DNA from 4 places in the Rhizobium sp. BG4 genome. Region 4 is predicted to be linked to each of the others. Evidence: predicted binding sites of a transcription regulator. Region 4 holds the regulator's gene; each other region holds the start of a gene.
What was found. The regulator LexA, encoded in region 4, represses DNA repair genes until DNA is damaged. The targets are predictions, from matches to a motif close to TGTTCNNNNTGTGTTCNG.
Positions count from the first base shown of each region.

Region 1: a site for LexA is predicted at 2,548-2,565, ahead of F2982_RS30000 (DUF3072 domain-containing protein). Genes of this name have one in related genera too.
Region 2: a site for LexA is predicted at 2,239-2,256, ahead of F2982_RS16460 (putative DNA modification/repair radical SAM protein). Genes of this name have one in related genera too.
Region 3: a site for LexA is predicted at 2,518-2,535, ahead of F2982_RS08030 (2'-5' RNA ligase family protein). Genes of this name have one in related genera too.

Region 1 is NZ_CP044127.1:489,350-494,879, reverse strand. It holds gene F2982_RS30010 (hypothetical protein) at 470-760, opposite strand; gene F2982_RS30005 (DUF3309 family protein) at 1,885-2,064, shown strand; gene F2982_RS30000 (DUF3072 domain-containing protein) at 2,309-2,524, opposite strand; gene F2982_RS29995 (DUF72 domain-containing protein) at 2,662-3,363, shown strand; gene F2982_RS29990 (J domain-containing protein) at 3,360-3,962, opposite strand; gene F2982_RS29985 (hypothetical protein) at 4,911-5,129, opposite strand; gene xth (exodeoxyribonuclease III) at 5,126-5,530, opposite strand, start outside.
Region 2 is NZ_CP044125.1:3,274,569-3,280,098, reverse strand. It holds gene F2982_RS16465 (UdgX family uracil-DNA binding protein) at 1-1,001, opposite strand, end outside; gene F2982_RS16460 (putative DNA modification/repair radical SAM protein) at 1,001-2,233, opposite strand; gene greA (transcription elongation factor GreA) at 2,477-2,953, shown strand; gene F2982_RS16450 (glycosyltransferase family 4 protein) at 2,960-4,039, shown strand; gene F2982_RS16445 (glycosyltransferase) at 4,042-5,064, opposite strand; gene F2982_RS16440 (glycosyltransferase family 2 protein) at 5,077-5,530, opposite strand, start outside.
Region 3 is NZ_CP044125.1:1,540,558-1,546,087, forward strand. It holds gene F2982_RS08015 (5'-methylthioadenosine/S-adenosylhomocysteine nucleosidase) at 1-178, shown strand, start outside; gene guaA (glutamine-hydrolyzing GMP synthase) at 273-1,835, shown strand; gene F2982_RS08025 (methylated-DNA--[protein]-cysteine S-methyltransferase) at 1,852-2,415, opposite strand; gene F2982_RS08030 (2'-5' RNA ligase family protein) at 2,652-3,221, shown strand; gene F2982_RS08035 (succinylglutamate desuccinylase/aspartoacylase family protein) at 3,296-4,357, shown strand; gene F2982_RS08040 (ArsC family reductase) at 4,360-4,710, shown strand; gene ybaK (Cys-tRNA(Pro) deacylase) at 4,713-5,186, shown strand; gene F2982_RS08050 (MarR family transcriptional regulator) at 5,183-5,530, opposite strand, start outside.
Region 4 is NZ_CP044125.1:59,387-64,916, forward strand. It holds gene kdsA (3-deoxy-8-phosphooctulonate synthase) at 1-529, opposite strand, end outside; gene F2982_RS00325 (VOC family protein) at 526-1,404, opposite strand; gene lexA (transcriptional repressor LexA) at 1,609-2,322, shown strand; partial or broken gene F2982_RS00335 (ComEC/Rec2 family competence protein) at 2,303-4,478, opposite strand; gene gltA (citrate synthase) at 4,989-5,530, shown strand, end outside.

The DNA of each region.
Region 1 (5,530 bases), on a different replicon from region 4:
TATCAAGGAGCTCAGACATGCTGAAGAAGACCACTCCGAGCAGGACAAAAATTGCCAAGCTGAGCAGCGCCGTTCGTTTTTTCATAGCGCAGAGCTAACGCAGTAGCGACACGCAACAATCGGACTTAGGTCCGACGTCTTTCTAAGATTTCCAAGTTCTGCAGTCTTGTCGGCCGGGGTTGACGTCGCTGAGGCCTCGGCGCGAGCTCTTGCGGGGATATAGAACACCGCAAAGAAGCCTCGACAATTGCGCGGAGCTCGTCCATCGAGGCGGGCGCCGCTCGCCCAACAGGCGCGTCCTTTCGCGACGGACACCGGCAAACCGTGCGCACGAAGCTCACGACACCGTCCCGCATGGTGTGTACCACAATTTTGTTGACGATCGGCCGATGCAGTTGCAACTCCCGGCGGAGGCGTATCGCGGTCGATGATTGCTTGAGCCGAGGCGCCAATCCTGACGATGGGCAATTCACCGACTGTTGCGCTCGATCAGGCGATTGAGCTTGCCGTTGCCCCAGGAGTGATAAGATGCTCGAACCGGATTTCGGGGCTGCGGGGCAAGGCGGCGGTTGATGACGGACGAAAACAGCAGACGCTTGAGACGCGCATGGCCTCGGACGCCATGGCTGTACAAGTCGTGAAGCAGGGCGCGAATTTCGAACCATTCATCCTCTGATGAGATCGGCAGATCCTCCTCCAGCTCGCGCAGTATCTGGAGACAGGTTTCGCTCAACGGAGATTCTGTGCTTTCTTCCACCATGTTACAGGGACGATCCGCGCTCCAAGCTGGTAAGACACTTAAATTCGGTCAGACGTTTAAACGAAAATTGCAATTACGAAAAGCCCGCCGTACTTAAGGAGGCACCCCACAATGTCGGTTCTGCTGCTCAAGCCTCGCCGGCGAGGGTCTTGATCAATTCGAACAGGCTTTGTGATCATGACGAATGCTTATTCAGCGGGCCTGCCTCTTGGGGAGGCGGCGGGTCTTTGACTGCAAGAAGTGCAGCGTCGTGATCGTCAGTGTGGATATTTCTTCACCGAAAGGCACTACCGGAGTGGTCCCGGGTATGCCCGCAACTGCTGCAATCGGCCAACCCAATCCGGTCCGACCTAGTTCGTATTGTTGCACGTCCTGAAACACAATGGCCAGCTTCTCAGGCAGAGCGGCTGAGATATTTTCAGCATTCTTCTCCGGCTTTGCAAACGCGCGCCCACATCAACGTCGACCTGCGACGGGATGGAAGGCGGACGTCGTGACATGACGGATCGTTTCCGATGTGTGGTCTCGGTAGAGGACGCGTGGGATGCGAAGAGGCAATCCGACCGATCGGCGCGAATGTTCCTGCAAGCGCCGTAAGCGAAGAATGACACGAATGAAGGTGGTGAGCATTCTGTCGGTCTAGCCCGTCAAGCAGCGCCCCGGTATGCCGTCACTCGCTGCCGGGGTGTTGCGACGCAGTCTGAAAGCGGCAGGTGGGCTAGGCACTACCGCAATGGCCGCAACTGCCCCCGGCGGTCAAAGTCCTGCAAGTTGAGGACGTCGACCATCCGGTCGGCTTCTGGTCCGTCCAAGCAGTCGAGCGTGACGCCATGAAACTCTGCCGGCCATCCCGTAAATATGTCGATGACGGAATAATTCCGATCAAACGGGTTCTTCGAGATTTGGTAGCGTAAATGATCCATTGTGAAGACAAAATAACGTCGGTGCCACCGCGATCAAGAGGCTTGAGGGTCAGCTGCCACTCCTATCAGAACGGCTTTGTAAGGCGAGCCCGATTCGCTCGCGCATCAAGTTGGAGGCAACCTAGACATAAGGACTCTGGGCCCTAACTAACTGATTGCAGTGCCGTAATGGCAAAACTATCAATGACGAAGGATGCTCATATGACAACACTCATAATCATCATTGTTCTTATACTCCTCCTCGGCGGCGGCGGCGGCTACTACGCCCATGGCAGATATGGCGGGCGCGGCTTGGGGGGCGTGCTTGGCCTTGTCGTTGTCATCCTGTTGGTACTTTGGCTGCTTGGTGCGCTGCATGGAGGCGCTGCCCCGCCAGTGTGATCTGCCAGGTTGGGTGGCGGCAGAGGTCGCCACCCGCCCCATGCCTTGGACAATTCGATCGAGCAGAGGCGGCGCGCATGGCCCTAATGAGACCCGGCCGATGGCGATCGCGTTGAACTTCGATGTCATGACGGCTACGGCGGCGAGACCTCCAGAGCACGATAGTCGATCGTTGCCAATGCCGTTTGCACCCGACGCAAGTCAGCCGCGTCGAAAGCACCTTGTGCGCCGGCGCGCCCCTTCGTCATTCCAGGTCGAGTGAGCGGCGTAGGTCCTCGATCCGCTTGGAGGCCTTTGCTTTTGTCAGGTCTTCCGAGAAGGCGTCAGAGCGGTGGGCCTGCTCCGACAAGGTCTTGAGGTAGGAGCTTTGCGCCCCGGTCATTGGCTCGTCGCCACTCACCCAGTCGTCCGGGTCCTTCTGTGTGTTCGACGAACTGTCCGGTTTTGAATTTTCACGCATGCCGATCTCCTGAAAACTGAAGTCGTTCCCCAAACGTTCCGGAAGCGCGGTGGTTCCAATCTATGTTGGTTGGCGTGGAACCAGGCCCAGGTCTGCTCCGTTTCGCCTTGATGATTGTCAGCTGCGAGGACATCGATTTGCCGACCATCGCTACGGCAGGCTGGTCCATTCCAAAGAAAAACGCCGATCGGTTCGCTGAAGAAGGAAGCGCCCTGACACGATATGCTTCCATCTTCGACGGCGTAGAGATCAATTCGACCTTCTACCGCCGACACCGGCCGTCCACCTTCGCGCGATGGGTCGACGCAGTACCGGATGCATTCCTGTTCTCGGTAAAGCTTCCGAAGGAGGTCACTCACGAGCGAGCGATGAGAGACATCGCTGCGCCGTTCCAGACGTTCCTTGGCGATATCGCACCATTGGACAAAAAGCGCGGACCTCTTCTTTGCCAGCTGCCGCCGTCGCTTGCCTTTAATGCTGAGGTGCTCGCACCGGCCTTCAGGATAATGCGCGACGCCGATGATGGACCGGTTGTTGTTGAGGCACGACACGCGAGCTTTTCGTGCAGCGAGGCATTGGATCTATTAAAGACATATGCGATGGACCGTGTTCTTGCAGATCCTGCGCCGGTCTGGCCAGCAAACGATTTTGACAGGCGACCAAGATACATTCGTCTGCATGGCACGCCAAAAATTTACTGTTCAAGCTACAGCAAGGAGGAAATCCGTTCATTCTGCGATCTGCTGGCGTCGGACAGCTGGTGCGTTTTCGACAATACAGCTTCGGGCGCTGCAATCGAAAACGCAATGACGATGCGCCAGCTCCGCGAGCCATCCTAACAGAAGCCGCTGCCTTTGAGGATTCTATAGGCATTGATCGTGGCCCTAAGGCGATCCTCCGACTGCCGATCCCCGCTATTGGCGTCCGGATGGTCGAGTTTAAGCCGCTCTTTATATCGACGTCTTATGTCGTCTGCGGTGGCATCACGCGGGAGCGCGAGCGTGTCAAAGGCCTGGGCTTCAAGTGGCCTCAGCTTTCGCAACGAAATAGTGCCGGTCGGCTGGACGGCTTTTCCGCGCGCTTTCAGTGACTTTGCCGAACCCGAGGGTATCGACGAGGGCAGTGGCGTCTCCAAAGCCTGGTGATTTGTTCTGACGCCACGCGCCGGAATTCTGCCAGCGGCGGCGTCGAGCTGATATCTCGCGACGACGGGGTCTGATTTGCCTGGCGAGTAGTCGTAGCCCTTGCTGTACTGTCTCGAGTGTCCAGCGCAAAACATCAGGTAGAGCCCATCGGCGGCGCCCCCAACCGGTGCGCGGTGAGTGCCGGCGCTTTCGCACCCTTCCCACTGACACTTAGGGCCAGTCTGCTCCTGAGTTGCGCTGCGCCGTCCACTGCGTGTTGGCCGGATGCCAACGAAGATCTTATTATCGCTCATTGGACTGCTATATGGCGAACACTTTGTGCAGGGCAAGCGTGCGATCGATCATCGTATCCTGACGGCAACCTCGCGAGCCCTCAAGGCATAGTGTGACGGCGGTTCGGCCGGCAGTTACGACCTCGTCTCCCCCTTTGACCTCCGCTCTCGCGGCCGGCGGTGACGTTCTTGAACGCAAACGAGATTGCACCGGTCTGTTCGGGTGAAGGACCAGGTTCGAGCTCTCTTCACATCCCTGGCGTCCTCTCGTCGTGGATCATTGTGCTATGGACACTGAAAGACGGCGGGCTCGGCCGGAGAATGGATAAAAGAAAAGGCTCGTCGCATTCCGGTACGACGAGCCTTTGACATGCAGGGGTCTCGATCATCTTACTCTACTACCCCAGCTGACATAAAGTAACAGCTCTAAGCTGTAGGGCAATTCATCCGAAAGACGTAGTTCACCAACCGGTAGGTTGTAGCGGACCGGCCCTCCGAAGAGATCTCGCCCTTTGAACTGTAGGCCATCCTCAGCAACGCTCGGAGCAATTCTTGTCGTTCTCGCTGAGCAGCGGGCGCAGTCTGTGCTGACCGGTGTCCCATTCCCTGCTTCCAGAGCCTCCCGGCACTCGGTCTCCAATGCTCTTTTGCCGCAGTAATCTTTGATGAGGCCATGAACCATGGAGATTTCGTCAGGTTCAATCGGCTGCTTGCCGCGCCTGCCGAATGCTTGAAACATCCCATCGCCTAACCATGCCTATCAAGCGCGCAGACCATCGGCTGAGGAGACGCAGACGCAACGACATATCAAATGCGCGCGCCAGGAGGCGCGACGGTGATGAAGGCCCAGCTCTCCTGTCGAACAAGTGCCGTCAGGATTGGCGATATGGTAACACGTCGATGCGACCGTTGGACCCACTGCTGCACCGCAGCCGAGGCTTTGCGCGGTCGACAGCTGGCCGCCACGGTTCAATTCTTGTCAGCGGACGGCCAGTCGTTTGCAGGTTCCTCGACCACCGCACTGCCATCTTCCGCAGGGTCGGGGTCACGATCAAGCGCCATCCGCAGCTCATCGACCTCTTCGACGATCGCCCGCAAGACATCCTCATGCCTCGCTCCGGCAACCACGAAGGTGTCGACAAAATCTTCCAGCCGGTCGCGCAACCGCGCTCTCCATGTCTCGGTCATGATTTCCTCCTCTTCTTTACGATCTTGTCGCTGAGCTCGATCCATACGGGCGCGTGATCGCTTGTGTGGTCCCAACCGCGCACGTCTCTATCGACTTGCGCCGCCGACAGACGGTCCGCCGCCCCAGGGCTCAGGAGGACGTGGTCGATCCGAAGACCCGCATCACGGGCAAAAGCGTTTCGGAAGTAGTCCCAGAATGTATAGATGCGCTCGCCCGGGTAGAGATGGCGCAGGGCATCTGTCCAGCCCTGATCAACAAGATCCTCATAGGCCTGCCGCACTTCGATCCTGAACAACGCGTCATTCGTCCAGCGCTCCGGCTTATAGACATCCAACTCCGTTGGCATGACGTTATAATCGCCGGCAAGCACGACTGGAACATCCAGCTCCGGCAGTTCCCT
Region 2 (5,530 bases), 810 kb from region 4:
TGATCGCCCGGCTGCTCGCCGACGAAGACGATATCCGCATTCTCCGGCCCCTCGCCGAAAACCGTCTGCGTCGCCTTCTCATGCAGCGGACAGCGGGTGCAGACGGCCGCCTGCTCCCGCAACGCCTCCAGCGTGCCGGCAGGTGCGGGCTCGGGTAGAGGCTGGCTTCTCGCCGCCTGCTGCAACCGGTCGTGGAAAGGCTGCGGCGTCGTCGCCTGGCGCTTCGCCATCTCGATCACCCGGCTTTCGGCATTGGCGACCAGCCCCGGAATGAGCTCGGCTTCCGGCAGGTTCTTCCAGTATTTCTTCGGCATCTCGGCCTGCATCGCCTTCACCTTCAGCCGCGCCGGGTTGAAGATATTGGCGTAATAGGTCCGCCAGAGCATATCGGCATCATCGGTCAGATCCGGCTTTTCGCAGGGCTCATGGCTGGTCGTCAGCTTCACCCCGTCCCAGCCGGCAGATCCCTTCGGCGTCAGGATGATCCAGTCCATGTCGTTGAACCGCCGCTGGAAGAACGGCGCCTTGCGCACGACGATATGGTGATCCGGCTCGAACCAGGCGAGGAACTTGCGCCGCCCGTTCATCGAGATGCCGCTGCCGACCTCCTTGAAGCGCACGAAGGCGGTCATTTTGTGTGCGTCGCGGCGCACGCTTTTTTCCATCAGCCGCGCCCGCGAAACATCCTCGTCCGAGACGATATCGAGCAGCTTCCTGTCCGATTGCAGCCGCCACAAGAGCGTATAGAGCAGCGTGAAACGAACGGGATCGGTGTGGCAGATGACGGCAGAGGCAAGATCGATGAACGCCTGCGGCACGGTCAACTGTGATTTGCCCGATGGCTGCGGCGGCAGAACATCCTCTTCCCAGAACAGCTGCTTGTCGCCGCCCTTCTCCCGCCATTCGATATCCTCGGGTGCAATGCCGGCGGCGGCGAGCGAGCGGGCGGCATCGCGCCACTCGGTAAAATCGCCCCTGCCCTGCAGCGCCACCTTCAGCATCAGAGCAACTGCAGCTGTTCGGGTTTCGGCTCGAACATGGCGCGCAGATCCGGCCGGTCGATCAGCCGCTTCGGCGTCCAGCCCTCAGCCGTGACGAAGGCCTGCACCTTCTTGATCGACACGCCGAGCCGCGACAGGTCCTCGATGCGCAGCTTGCGGAACCGGCGACCGGACAGGATGCCCTTCACCGCCTTGGTTCCGAGGCCGGGCACGCGCAGCAGCAGCTCCTTGGCAGCATTGTTGATATCGACGGGAAACTGGTCGCGATGGCCGAGTGCCCAGGCAAGCTTCGGATCGAGATCGAGATCCAGCATGCCGCCCTCCTGCGTCGCGGTGATCTCGTCGATACCGAAGCCATAGAAACGATAGAGCCAGTCTGCCTGATAAAGCCGGTGCTCGCGCATCAGCGGCGGTTTGATCAGCGGCAGGTTCTTCGACGAATCCGGGATCGGGCTGAAGGCGGAATAATAGACACGCCGCAGCCCGTAGCTGCCGTAGAGCCGCGCGCTGGTACCGAGGATCGTCGCATCATTGGCGCCATCGGCCCCGACGATCATCTGCGTGCTCTGCCCCGCCGGCACGAAGCGCTTGCGCCGCTTGGTCTGCAGCGTCGGCTCGCCGGCCTCCTCGATCTTCAGCCGGAGATCGCCCATCGAGCGGCGAATGCTCGACGGCTTCTTCTCCGGCGCCAGCTGGGTAATGCCGCTGTCGGTCGGCAGCTCGATGTTCAGCGACAACCGGTCGGCATAAAGCCCCGCCTCCTCGATCAGATGCGCAGACGCCTCCGGGATCGATTTCAGATGGATGTAGCCGCGGAAATTATGGGTGACGCGCAGCTCGCGCACCACCCGCACCATCTCCTCCATCGTATGGTCGGAAGAGCGGATGATGCCGGAGGATAAAAACAGCCCCTCGATGTAATTGCGCCGGTAGAATTCCAGCGTCAGCCAGACCACCTCCTCTGGCGTGAAGCGGGCGCGCTCGACATTGCTCGACGAGCGGTTGATGCAGAAAGCACAATCATAGATGCAGAAATTGGTGAGCAGGATCTTCAGCAGAGAGATGCATCGTCCATCCGGCGCATAGGCATGGCAGATGCCGGATCCCTCGGTCGAGCCCAACCCGCCGCTGGCGCCCGAATCGCGCTTCGTCGTACCGCTGGAAGCGCAGGAAGCATCGTATTTCGCGGCATCCGAAAGGATGGCCAATCGTTCATTCAGCGACTTCTTCATAGGTTTGTTCACTATATGTTCTTTTGCTAAAAGTCAATGAAAGCCAGCGGATTTCTGCGCTAGATATCGCAACCATGAGCCGGGTCAGGAGCGCTGATACGAATTTTATGGAAATCGCCGGTAGCGATCTGCTATAAGCGAAGCAACTAGGATTGTTGGCACGGTTCCGAAGTTCTCTTCGGGACCTGTTTTCTTTTGTGTCACTGCCTACCTGTAGCGACACGAAGAATAAAGGACGGGAAAATGGTAGATAAGGTTCCGATGACGCAGGGTGGTTTCGTCAAGCTGCAGGAAGAACTGCGCTGGCGCCAGCAGGAAGAGCGTCCCCGCATCATCGAGGCGATCGCCGAAGCGCGCGCCCATGGCGACCTGTCGGAAAATGCAGAATACCATGCTGCCAAGGAAGCCCAGAGCCTCAACGAAGGCCGCATTGCCGAGCTCGAAGACCTGACGGCGCGCGCTGAAGTCATCGACCTCTCGAAGATGTCCGGCGACAAGATCAAGTTCGGCGCCAAGGTGAAGCTCGTCGACGAGGACACCGAGGAAGAAAAGACCTATCAGATCGTTGGCGACCAGGAAGCCGACGTGAAGGCCGGCCGCATCTCCATCTCTTCCCCGATCGCCCGCGCGCTGATCGGCAAGGAAGTCGGCGAATCCATCGAAGTCAACGCGCCCGGTGGTTCCAAGGCCTACGAAATCCTCCAGATTTCCTGGGGCTGATCATCCGTGGCGCCAGACAGCCGCCCCGCCCGCATCGATATCCGTGACGTCGAGATCATCGCGCCGAATTTCAAGCGGCGCCTCTCCGGCGTGACGTCGACGATCATCCAGCTGATTCCGGTTCAGCGGGCGCTCGGTCAGAAGATCGCAGCGCTCGGCCCCGGCCTGCCGGCAACTCTTCCGCATATCCGCTTCCGCGATCTCATCCATCTCTGGACGCCGCCGGTGGGCAAGAAGCACCGCGTCTGGCATGCGCGGCGCAATGTCGAGATGCTGCCGGCGATCCTCATGCGCGACATCCTGCGCATGAAGCTGAAAATCGTCTTCACCTCGGCCTCGCAGCGCAAGCATACCGGCTGGACCAAGTGGCTGATCTCGAAGATGGACGCCGTCATCGCCACCAGCAGCAAGACAGCCGCCTATCTGGATGTACCGAGCACCGTCATCCTGCACGGCATCGACACCGTCCGCTTCTCGCCGCCTGCAGATAAGGCGGCAGCAAAGGCGGCGGTCGGTCTCGATCCCACGAAGAACATCGCGGGCTGCTTCGGCCGCGTCCGCCATCAGAAGGGTACCGATCTCTTCGTCGACACGATGATCCGCCTCCTCCCGGACCGTCCGGACTGGATCGCCATCATCGCCGGCCGCGCCACCGCCAAGCACATCGATTTCGAAAACGGCCTGAAAGCCCGCGTCACCGCCGCCGGCCTGGCAGACCGCATCCTCTTCGTCGGCGAGCACACCAACATCAACGACTGGTACCGCGCCCTCGACCTCTTCATCGCCCCCCAGCGCTGGGAAGGCTTCGGCCTGACGCCGCTGGAAGCGATGTCAACGGGCGTACCCGTCATCGCGACGGATGTCGGGGCGTTTCCGGAATTGCTGGTGGATGACGGCAATGGCCCGCAGGGCATGATCGCCCGCGACAGTCTGGATGCGATGGCAGAAATGGCCGCCCGCTACATGGACGACACGCCCGGCCGCGACACGCTCGCCGACGCCGGACTGGCACATATCCTGGAAGACTTCCAGATCGACATGGAAGCAAAGCGGATCGCCGCGGTTTACCGCTCGACCCGCTACTGATTTTACGGCTTGCGCTTGAAGAGCTCGATATAGGCGTTGCAGACGGCTTCTTCGGAGAATTGCTGCATCAGCGTCTGATTACCGCCGACCGCCACCTTCTCCCTCAGAACGCTATCGTTGATCAACCGCTCGATGGCGCGCGAAAATCCGTCCGTATCGCCGATATCGACCAGCAAGCCGTTCTCACCGTCGCGCATGAACCAGAGCGGCCCTTCCGAACGGCTGGAAACCACCGGCTTGTGCTGCGCCCATGCCTCGAGGATGACATTGCCGAGCGGCTCATGGCTGGAGGGCATGACGAAAATATCGGAAGCCGCGACGAAGGGCCTCGTATCCTTCTGCCAGCCGAGAAAACGGACGCGATCGGTCACGCCGAGATCGGCGGCAACCTTGCGAACATTCTCCATCTCCTCGCCGTCCCCGGCAAGCCAGAGATAGACGCCCGGCAGCTTGGCGACAGCGGCCGTCAGCAAGGCGAACTGCTTGCGCGGAACGAAGCGCCCCATCGACATGACGACGGGAACGCCTTCAGGCGTATCGAGCGAAGCGCGATCGACGGGAGCAACCCGGTCCGTCGTCGTGAAATTGGAGATGACCTCGACACCGCGCGTCCAGCCGATATTGCGCACATGTTCGCCGATCCCGGGCGTATTGCACACCAATACGTCGGTATTTTTGAAATAGCTGAGATTGGTCGGGTAATCGCCAAGACGCGAAATCTTGATGCAGCCCTTGTAGTTCGGCATCAGCCGGCTGGCGCGCGTCGCCCAGGAAAACAGGGCGTCGGGCTTCTCGCGCTCGGCCAGATAGCGCACCTTCAGCGGCAGCAGCAGCCGGTCCGGTGAAAGATTGCGAAAGTTGCTCTCGATGACCTTGGAATAAGGTTCGATATCCTTCCGCCAAAGACGATCCGGCCGTATCACCGACGTCTGCTCGACGCCCCGGCGCCCGAGGCCCCTGGCCAGATGCACGAAAAACTTCTCCGCGCCGCCATCCTTGCCGAAGTGATAATGAAAAACCTTCACACGAAATTCCTCTTAGCGATCCCCGGCATCATCCGCATTGGGACGCCGCTTCAGGGCATTGCGCTGATAAAGCTTGGCCTGCGTCAGAAATGCGTAGACGGCGCCGGTCATCGCCTCGATGAAGCCCGGAACGCCGCAACGCCATAGACCATTCTTGAAATAGAGACGCAAGAAATAGATCGGCGGCGAGAAGAACAGCTTGGCCGCTTTCGGCGTCTTGCCCGCCGCAAAATGCTGGTCGGCCTTCAGCGTCGAATATCTGTTTTCCTTGAGGATCTGCTCGTCGATGATCAGGGGACGGTAATGCAGGAGGCTCCCGGTCTTCGCCTTCTCGACCCGGCCTGTCGCCACGATCCCCTCATGCACCGCCTGGGTCAGATCATAGGCTCCATGCCCTCGACGGATCAGCCGCAGGTTCTTACGCTCGCGCACATGCTCCGGCGTATAGCCGAACCCGATCAGATAA
Region 3 (5,530 bases), 1.5 Mb from region 4:
GCGCGCCTGCCAGGGATATAATCTGCCGCTGATTGGCCTGCGCGGCATTTCCGACGGCGTCGAGGAGCTGCAGCATATTTCCGGCTGGACCGAGTATCTTCACGTCGTCGACCGCAAGCTTTCCTATGCCGTGGACAGCCTGTTTACGGCGCTGGAAGACGGCGTATTCTGGTTCTGAAAGCCTTGATAGCAGGGACAATCGGGACAATAAAATCCGCCACGCCCCGATTTCCCGCATTGCAAGAACGGGTGCTTTTCATTAAAGGCTCGCCATGACCCAGACAGCACATCCCGACAGCGTTCTCATCGTCGATTTCGGCAGCCAGGTAACCCAGCTGATCGCGCGCCGCGTGCGCGAAGCGGGGGTCTACTGCGAGATCGTTCCCTTCCAATCCGCCGAAGAGGGCTTCAAGCGCCTCCAGCCGAAAGCCGTGATCCTGTCCGGCAGCCCGGCCTCGACGGTCGATGAGGGATCGCCCCGTGCGCCGCAGATCATCTTCGACAGCGGCCTGCCGATCTTCGGTATCTGCTACGGCCAGCAGACGATGTGCATGCAGCTCGGCGGCAAGGTCGAGAGCGGCCATCACCGCGAATTCGGCCGCGCCTTCCTCGAGGTCGACGAAGACAGCAAGCTGTTCGAAGGCCTCTGGTCGAAGGGTTCGCGCCACCAGGTCTGGATGAGCCACGGCGACCGCGTCACGGCGCTGCCTGAAGGCTTCAAGGTCGTGGCGACCTCGCCGAACGCGCCCTACGCCTTCATCGCCGACGAGAAGCGCAAGTATTACGGCGTGCAGTTTCACCCGGAAGTGGTGCACACGCCCGATGGCGCCAAGCTGATCGGCAACTTCATTCACAACATCGCCGGCATCAAGGGCGACTGGTCTATGTCGGCATACCGCCAGAAGGCGGTCGACGAGATCCGCAAGCAAGTCGGCGACAAGCGCGTCCTCTGCGCGCTCTCGGGCGGCGTCGACAGCTCGGTTGCGGCCCTGCTGATCCACGAGGCCATCGGCGACAAGCTCACCTGCGTGCTCGTCGATCACGGCCTGATGCGCAAGGACGAGGCGGCCAATGTCGTCGCCATGTTCCGCGAACACTACAATCTGCACCTGATCCATGTCGATGCCTCCGACAAGTTCATCGGCGAACTCGAAGGCGTTTCCGACCCGGAGACCAAGCGCAAGATCATCGGCCGCCTGTTCATCGAGACCTTCGAGGAAGAGGCCAAGAAGCTCGGCGGCGCCGATTTCCTCGGTCAGGGCACGCTGTACCCTGATGTCATCGAAAGCGTTTCCTTCACCGGCGGCCCCTCGGTGACGATCAAGTCGCACCACAATGTCGGCGGTCTGCCGGAGCGCATGAACATGCAGCTCGTCGAGCCGCTGCGCGAACTCTTCAAGGACGAAGTACGCGTACTCGGCAAGGAGCTCGGCCTGCCCGATAGCTTCATCGGCCGCCACCCCTTCCCGGGTCCGGGTCTCGCGATCCGCTGCCCGGGCGGCATCACCCGCGAAAAGCTGGAGATCCTGCGCGAAGCTGATGCCATCTATCTTGACGAGATCCGCAAGGCCGGCCTCTACGACGCGATCTGGCAGGCATTCGCCGTGCTGCTGCCGGTCCAGACCGTCGGCGTCATGGGCGACGGCCGCACCTACGAATTCGTCTGCGCGCTGCGCGCTGTGACCTCGGTCGATGGCATGACGGCGGATTTCTATCACTACGACATGGAATTCCTCGGCCGTGCCGCCACCCGCATCATCAACGAAGTGCGCGGCATCAACCGCGTGGTCTACGACGTGACGAGCAAGCCGCCCGGCACGATCGAGTGGGAGTGATCCTCACTCCCACGGCCTAGAAGCCAAGCGACTGCTGGGCCGGCTCGGGCGACCCGAGGTGAACGCCCTCCAGCTCCAGCATCCTTGCCTTCGAATTCGAGCCACCAGGGGCCGAGAAGCCGCCGAGCTTGCCGCCAGCGGCGAGGACGCGGTGGCAGGGGATGATCAGTGCGACCGGGTTCTTGGCCATGGCCTGGCCGACGTCGCGGGCCGCTTCCGAGCCGCGGCCGAGTTCCTTAGCGAGCGTGCCATAGGTCGTCGTCCGGCCCCAGCCGACGCGGCGGGCGGCGGCATAGATTTCCCGGAAGAACTCGTCCTGATTGGACAGATCCACCACCACATCCGAGAAGTCCACGGTCTCTCCGGCGAAGTAGCGTTTGACGGACTCGATCGTCGCTGCGACCGCGGCTGGCGGATCGGCGCTCACGCCTGACGACAGGCGTCTTAGCAAGAGCTGCTCGGTCGAGCTTTCAGCCTTCGTCGGCAGCTGGAAGCGGGTGATTCCGGCCGCATTCCAGGCGATGCCGCAATAGCCGCCAGCGGTCTTGAATATGCAGTAGTGATGCGTTGCCTCGCTCATGACGCAACCTCCATGATTGACTGTTCTCAACATCGTATGCGCACGGCGGTGCTTCAACCCGTTTCTTGCCTGATGCACAGGGGCAGCGTTGGAGTGATTATTTGTTCTCTTTTTGTTCTTGTCAACCACGGTCCAGCTTGCTAGCCTTTTGACCTTCACGAGGAGGCGGCGAAGGCCGATTGACGATGGGAGCACAAAACCAGAGCGAATTCGCATTCGGGCCGCAGGCGGATGGAGTGCCGCCAAGCCGTGGCGGTGGACCGGCGCACAAGCCCTGCAATGTCTATTTCGCGCTGCGCCCAGACGAGCGCGCCGCCGAACAGGCAAGGCGGCTGGCAGGCGAGCTGCGGCGCCGCTTCGGTCTGCGCGAGAGAGCGCGGCCGAAGCGGCTTCTCCATGTCTCGCTCTGCCATCTCGGCGAATGGGACGAGATTCCGCCGAGCATGCTTTTTGACGGGCTGGCGGCGGCAGCGGCCGTTCGGATGCGGCCTTTCAGGCTGACCTTTCGCCGTGCGGTCAGCTTCCGTCAGGGCAAACCGGCGCTCGTGCTGCGGGCCGACGAAGGACGGCAGGAGATCCTGGCACTTCATGCGCAGCTGGCGCTGGCGCTGATGAACCGCGGTGTCAGCGTTCGGGTTCAGCCGAAACTTGAGCCACATATGACGCTGCTCTACGACTATCGCAGCGTGCCGGAAACGATCCTGGCGGAGCCGATCGCCTGGATGGCAAAGTCCTTCGTGCTGATCAACAGCCTCACCGGCGAGGGCCGGCATGTGGACATCGAGGAATGGCCGCTGCTGGGCTAGCCTCCATTGGCGCTTGCGCGGTGCCGGTGGAGTTGCTTAAAGCTCCTGCACAGAGAATTTGGGAGTGCTGAACAGTGGATATTCGCGAAATCATCATTCCCGGCGATACGCCGGGTATCGAGTGGCGCCTGCCGGTGCTGCATTTCAAGGGCAACGATCCGCAGGCACCGAAGATCTATCTGCAGGCAGCACTCCATTCCAACGAACTGCCAGGAACGGCCGTGCTGCACTTTCTCTGCGGCAAGCTGCGCAAGGCGGAGAGCGAGGGACGGATCGCAAGCGACATCACCGTCGTGCCGCAGGCCAATCCGATCGGCGCCGCGCAGTCACATTTCGGCGAGATGCAGGGCCGCTTCGACTTGGGCACGCGCACCAATTTCAATCGCGATTTCCCGCTGATTTCGCTGCGCGACCGCGCCGGCCTGATCGAAAGCCTTGACCGCTACCGCGCCGCAGACCGCCTGAAGCGCGAGCTGATCCATATGGCACTCGGCGCCGATCTGGTGCTTGACCTGCATTGCGATGACGAGTCGCTGCAATATGCCTATATCGACGAGGCCTTCTGGCCGGAGGCGAGCGATCTGGCGAGCGCGCTGTCGATGGATGCCGTGCTGCTGTCGGATGGCGAAAGCTCGGCCTTCGAGGAGGCTGTCGGCTTTGCCTGGAAATACGAAGTTCCCGGTGAGAAGCGCAGCCGTCTGCCGGGCAAGCTTTCGACCACGCTCGAGCTGCGCGGCCGCCGCGACGTCTATCCCGGCATGGCAAGCGCCGATGCGGATGGGCTCTATGCCTTCCTCGCCGCGCGTGGCGCGGTGACGGGCGAAACTGAGCCGCTCGCCGCCTTTGCCGGTCCAGCTGCACCGCTCGATAATATCGAGATGATCCGCACGCCGGTGGCCGGCACCGTGCTCTTCCACCGCAATATCGGCGAGACGGTTGCGACCGGCGACCTGCTGGCGACCATCGTGACGAAGCCCGGCATGGCGGATGGCGAAGTCGAAATCCGTGCGCCGCAAGCTGGCCTGATCGTCACACGCATCTCCGACCGCCTGGTGCGCCGCCGCGGCGACCTGATGAAGATTGCCTGCGACGCCCCGAGCACGGCGCTGCGCAAGGCCGGAACGCTGGAAGACTGATCATGGCAACAACGATTTACGGCATCAAGAACTGCGACACGATGAAGAAGGCCCGCACCTGGCTCGACGAGCATGATGCAGCCTACGACTTCCACGACTACAAGGCCTCCGGCATCGACCGGGCGCATCTGGAAGCCTGGATCGACAAGGCCGGTTGGGAAACGGTGCTCAATCGCGCCGGAACGACCTTCCGCAAACTGCCGGATGCCGAGCGCGAAAACCTGACGCGCGAGAAGGCGATTGCCCTGATGCTGGCGCAGCCGTCGATGATCAAGCGCCCGGTGCTGGAGCATGGCGGCAAGCTGCTGATCGGCTTCAAGCCTGAGGCCTATGCCGCGGAATTCGGACAGTAGTCATGTCTAAGACGACGCGCGCCACGCAGGTTCTAGCAAAGTCCGGCGTGCAATTCACCGTGCATACCTATGACTACGATCCGAATGCCGAGCGCGTCGGCCTGCAGGCGGCAGAGGCGCTCGGCGAAGAGCCGCACCGCGTGTTGAAAACGCTGATGGCCGAAGTCGACGGCAAGCCGGTCTGCGTCGTCGTGCCGTCGGACCGCGAAGTCAGCATGAAGAAGCTTGCTGCCGCATTTGGCGGCAAGGCTGCAAACATGATGAAGCCCGCCGATGCCGAGCGCCTGACCGGCTATCACGTCGGCGGCATCAGCCCTTTCGGCCAGAAGAAGCTTGTTCCCACCGCCTTCGAGGAAGCGGCGCTTGCCGAGCCGCTGGTTTACATGAATGGCGGACAGCGCGGGCTGCAGGTGAGGCTTGCGCCGGCGGATGCAGTGAAGGCACTGAGCGCCAAAGCAGCTTCGCTGATCGCTTAGGCAAACCTCTTCAGAAGCCTCGAGATCGCGCCCGCAGAGGCATCGTCGAGCTTCGAGCCGACATGCCTGTCGATCGCCTTCCCATAGATGGTCCACATCCGCTCCCGAAGGGCGCGACCGCTGTCCGTCACGGCAACCCATCGGCCGCGGCCATCGTCCGCAAATGTCTCGCGGATCACCAAGCCCTCGCGCTCGAGACGATCGATCAGACGGGAGAGATTATATTGCGCCAGCAGCGTCCGCTCTTCGATTTCGAAGGGGCGCAAGCGGCCATCCTGCGCGCGATCAAGCTCCCACAGAACATCGTACCACCCGAGCGGCGGCATCCCCGCCTTCTTCAGGTC
Region 4 (5,530 bases):
AAGCACCGCGCTCGCAGAGCAGGATGTTCGGGTTGCCCGTCTCGTTCAGCTTGGCGAGAACGTTCTTCATATCCCACGGAGCCAGGAACTGGCCCTTCTTGACGTTGACGGCGCGGCCGGTCTTGGCCGCAGCAACTAGAAGGTCGGTCTGGCGCGAGAGGAAAGCCGGGATTTGCAGGATGTCGACGACGGTTGCGACCTCCGCACACTGCTCCTCGGTATGAATGTCCGTCAGAACCGGGAAGCCGAATTCCTTCTTCAGGTCAGAGAAGACTTCGAGCGACTTGTCGAGGCCGATGCCGCGCTGCGCCGAGAGCGAGGTGCGGTTCGCCTTGTCGAAGGAAGACTTGTAGACGAGGCCGATGCCGAGCTTCTTGCAGAGTTCGCTCAGAACACCGGCGATCATGAAGGCATGTTCGCGGCTTTCCATCTGGCAGGGTCCAGCGATGATCGACAGCTTGCCGGCATTGGAAAAGGTAACGCGGCCAGCGCCTTCGCCGACGGCGACTTCTGCATTGGTGTTGCTCATTGGGTCTCCTCGAAGGCGAAGATCGCGCCTTGTCCCGGCGCCGGCTTCACCAATAGACGATTGTTCATATTCACGTAGGTGATCCCGTTAGCAGCCAAATGCGCCGCTGTCACGGCCAGATCAGCGACTGTAAAGACGATTGCCCGCGCCCGCAGGCCGTTATCGGTGCCAAGCGGCTCGACATCGAAATAGGCCTCCATCCCTTCTTCGGAATAGATGGCGATCCGGACATTACTGAGGGCGAAGGAAAGGCCGAAGGCGGCCTCACCGGGCGCAACGCCGCCACTTGCCGTCTGCAACAGCGACGCGAAGGCGTCGGGTTCCTCCGCGCTGAGGGCAATCTCGACAATGCCGAGAACGCCGTTGGCATGAGTCTCCAGCACCTTGCGATCGGCCGGAAAGGCGTTGATCCGCTGGCAGGCGAAAAAGAAGACATCGGGCGCCCTCAGATCGGCGGCAAAGGCGAGCTTGAAGGCGCCGGTCGCCTGCGTTCCATCGGGCATGACGATCGGGCGCGAGAACTCCACCATGTCACCGCCGCTCAGCTGCGCGCCATCATAGGCGGCCCTGTCCGCATCGGCATCGTCAGTGCCGAAGACGACTGCCGAGAAGCCATCATCGCCGCAGCGGAAGCGGAAGGCCTGGTCGCGGGCGACAAAGCTGTTGCCCTTGGCGGCGGCGGCATCGCACTCCGCCTGGCTCGCGATGCCGAGCGGCTCCAGATAAGTCTTGTCGGCGAGGAAGACGCAGGCATTCTCCGTTCCGAACGGATGACGGCCATTGGCGGCGACGGTGAAACCGAGACGGCCGAGTCGCTCGCGGGCGACATCGATGTGGGTGACGGGCAGTACCAGATGATCGAGCGGATGCGTCATGGCGGTTCCCTCCGGTGAAGCCGGCAGAGATTTGCACGCCGCGCCGGGCAAAGCGCAAGCGCGGATAACCAATCCGGCAAAGAAACTTTCAAAAATGACGAAAAATGACGGGAAGTTTTACCAATATTTAGGCACTTGCGGAACACATATGGAACATATAGTGTCCGTTCTGGCTTTGTTTCACGAATCTGGGGAAAGACTTCGATGCTGACGCGCAAACAACAGGAGCTTCTCCTCTTCATTCACGAGCGGATGAAGGAGTCCGGCGTACCGCCGTCCTTCGACGAAATGAAGGATGCGCTCGACCTCGCCTCTAAGTCGGGCATTCATCGCCTGATCACAGCGCTCGAAGAGCGCGGCTTCATTCGCCGCCTACCGAACCGCGCCCGCGCACTGGAAGTCATCAAGCTGCCCGAGGCCTACAGCCCCAGCATCCAGCCGCGCCGCGGCTTCTCGCCAAGCGTCATCGAAGGCAGCCTCGGCAAGCCGCAGCCCGTTGCGCCGCCGAAGCCGGCGAACGAAGACAATAGCAGCTCGATCTCGGTTCCCGTCATGGGCCGCATCGCCGCCGGTGTGCCGATTTCTGCGATCCAGCAGAACACCCACGACATCACCGTTCCCGCCGATATGCTCGGAAACGGTGAGCACTATGCGCTTGAGGTCAAGGGCGACTCGATGATCGAGGCCGGCATCTTCGACGGCGACACCGTCATCATCCGCAATACCAATACCGCCAATGCCGGCGATATCGTCGTCGCCCTTGTCGACGATGAAGAAGCGACGCTGAAGCGGTTCCGCCGCAAGGGCGCATCAATCGCACTCGAAGCTGCCAATCCGGCCTACGAGACCCGTATCTTCGGGCCTGATCGCGTCAAGGTTCAGGGCAAGCTTGTCGGCCTTATCCGCCGCTATCACTGACTGGCCCTTCATCGCCATCGAAAGTGCCGCTGCGCCAGTCATAGGCGCGGTGGCGGGTCCAGGGGCGGTCGAGATCCTCGAAGGATGCGGTGACCGCTGCAGCGCCTCCATCGAAGCGCAACTCGACAGAGCCTGTCTTTCTTAAGGTAGCGCCGGTAAAAAGCAGTGCGCCAGAGCGGCAGCTTTCGAGCCGCAGGCGCACCGGTGTGACGACGATATCGGATGCATCGCAGGCGGGGCCGAGGTAAGCGGCATTGTCGATGACCGTCAGCACCGAGCCGTTCTCCAGCTTTGCCGTGCACCAGGCTTTCTTTACGCAGGAAAACCGCTCTTCCCTGGCATTGGCCGTGATTGCGCTCTGCGCTTCCTGCTGTTGCGCTGGTGTCAGCCTTAATCTTTCGCCCGGCGGCGCGGGACCGATGCCGATGTGATGAAGATCGGCTCGCGATGGCTGTCCAGCACCAGAGCCCGTTTCCACTGATCGAAGATGAAACCCGGCGGGCGCTCGCGATTGGTGGCGATTGCGCTGGAACCGATGATCCCCGCCATGCTGCCGTCCTCAGCAATGACGATCTTCGGTGGGGGCTTCTCGGGAAGCATGACGACCACAAGCGTCGACAGGGCCATGATTGCCGTGCCGATGTGCCTCAGCCGGGTGCGCAGCAGGGTCAATAGCAGGAAGCCCGCGACCGCAGCCGGGAAATACCAGGCAGGCAACCGGCCGACGCCGATATCACCGCCCCAGGACGAGACGGTCTTGGCGATCGCGATCACCAGATCGAGACCGAAGCCGACCACCTGCCAGGCCCAGGCATCCAGCCCGAACGGCATCAACAGCATCGCAAGCAGCCCGGCCGGCATGATGACGAAGGAGATGACGGGCATGGCGGCGAGATTGGCAGGCAGGCCATAGGCCGTCAGCCGGTGAAAATGCTCGATCGAGAACAGCGCCGTCGAGAAACCGCCGATGACGGAGGTGAGCAGGATGCCGCCGAAGAAGCCGGCCGCCGATGACATGAGCCTGACCGCCCGCAATTTCGCAAATGGCTTGTCGCGCGCCGGCCGCTCCTTCCAGAGCGCATAGCCGGCGACCAGCGCCAGCGTCGCGGCAAAGGACATCTGAAAGCTCGGCCCCATGATTTCCGAGGGCGAGATGGCGATGATGATCAGTGCCGAAAGCGCCACATTGCGCAAACTGATCGACGGCCGGTCGAAGAACACCGCCGTCAGCATGATCGCCATCATGATGAAGGCGCGCTCGGCGGAAACTGCGAAGCCGGAAATCAGGAAATAGGCGGTGACGGCCGCAAGCGCTCCGGCGGCGGCGATCTTCTTGACCGGATAGGCCTGGGCGACGGACGGAAACAGGCTGAGCAGCGTGCGGAACCCGACGAAGAAGATGCCGGCAGACAGCGCCATGTTGAGGCCCGATATGGCGATGATATGCGCGAGGCCTGATTGCCGGAGTGCCTCCGTAGTTTCTGCCGAAATGGCCCGAAAGCGCCGGTATCGCCGGGCAAAATGCCCCTGATGCGATCGCCGATGCCGCTTCTCAGCCGGTAGAGCCACTCGAAGGCGCTGTCGGTCAGCGAATGCTCGTCTGCGGCTCCCGGCGTCACCGCCGTTGGCGCCCCATAGAAAAACCCATTGGCGCCAACGCGATCGAAATAGGATGAGAAGGCGAAGTCGTTGAGACCGGGGAGTGCCGGACCGGAGGGTGGCGTCAGCCGCGCCCTGCCCTTCACCCAGGTTCCCGTCTCGAACTCGGACTTGGCGCCGCGGGCGATGACAGTCACCCGGGCGGGCGGGCGTTTCACCACCGGGTTTTCGGTTGCGCGCAATGACAGCAGATAGCGCCAGCCGCCGCGGCCATCGCTTTCCCGGCGCTCGACCCGTCCTGTGAGCGTCGTCGTCACGGCGGAATCAAGGAGGATGGTCTCGGCTCTCCACGTTTCGAATTGCGCAGTCGCGACGCCTGCCGCTACCAACGTCAATGCGGCGATCACGACGCGCATCCCCTCCCGCGCCCGATCGGTGAAGACCAGCAGAGTGAACAGCACCGCGATGAAGAAAAGTGGCATGATCGGCGAGACGCTGGTGCCGGCCGCAAACCACGCCACGGCACCAAAGCCGAGCGCAACCGGCGCGAAGAGCATGCGTCCACCGTAGGCGAGCTCTTCGTCGGCGCATTTCGGGATGGCGCCTATCGCGCGCCCGATGGATGATCGGAGTCGATAAGCGCTGAGCGTGGCCGGTACGTGCCGCGTTGGCACGGGCACGAGGCCAGAATAGGCGCGCGCTGGCTCAAGATGCGGCAATTTGGCCGCATCCCCCGAAAGTTCCAGGCTGATCTCGCTGCTTTTCAACCCCGGCATGTAAAGAGCCTTGCGACCCATTAAAATACAACCAAGATGCAACCCTGCGCGCGTTTCAGCAACAATAATCGATTGAAAAAACGCAAAAAATCGTGAGTGCAAAAAGCCTAAATAAATCATCGGCTTCCGCTATGCGTTTACAGCATCGCAGGAGTGCCTAAAAGTTGATACTGCGATGCACAAAATGGCGTCACGGTAACTTGGCATTAGGCGCGCTATCATATAGCAATCTGAGCGGACGCTTAACCCTATGGCGCTTTTATGGCGCCGCCGCCAATTTGGAGGATCAGAATGACGGATCAAAGCGCAACAATCAAAATCGGCGACAAGTCCGCCAATCTTTCCGTAAAGAGCGGAACGATTGGGCCAGATGTCATCGATATCGGCGCACTCTACAAAAACACCGGCTCCTTCACGTACGATCCTGGTTTCACCTCGACCGCATCCTGTGAATCGAAGATCACCTACATCGATGGCGATGAGGGCGTTCTCTTGCACCGCGGCTATCCGATCGAGCAGCTGGCCGAGCACGGCGACTTCCTGGAAGTCTGCTATCTCCTGCTTTACGGCGAACTGCCGACGGCAGCTCAGAAGAAGGACTTCGACCACCGCGTGACGCACCACACAATGGTGCACGAACAGATGAGCCGCTTCTTCACCGGCTTCCGCCGCGATGCGCATCCGATGGCCGTCATGTGCGGCTGTGTCGGCGCCCTGTCGGCCTTCTACCACGACTCGACCGACATCACCGATCCGCACCAGCGCATGGTCGCTTCGCTGCGCATGATCGCCAAGATGCCGACGCTGGCCGCAATGGCCTACAAGTACCACAT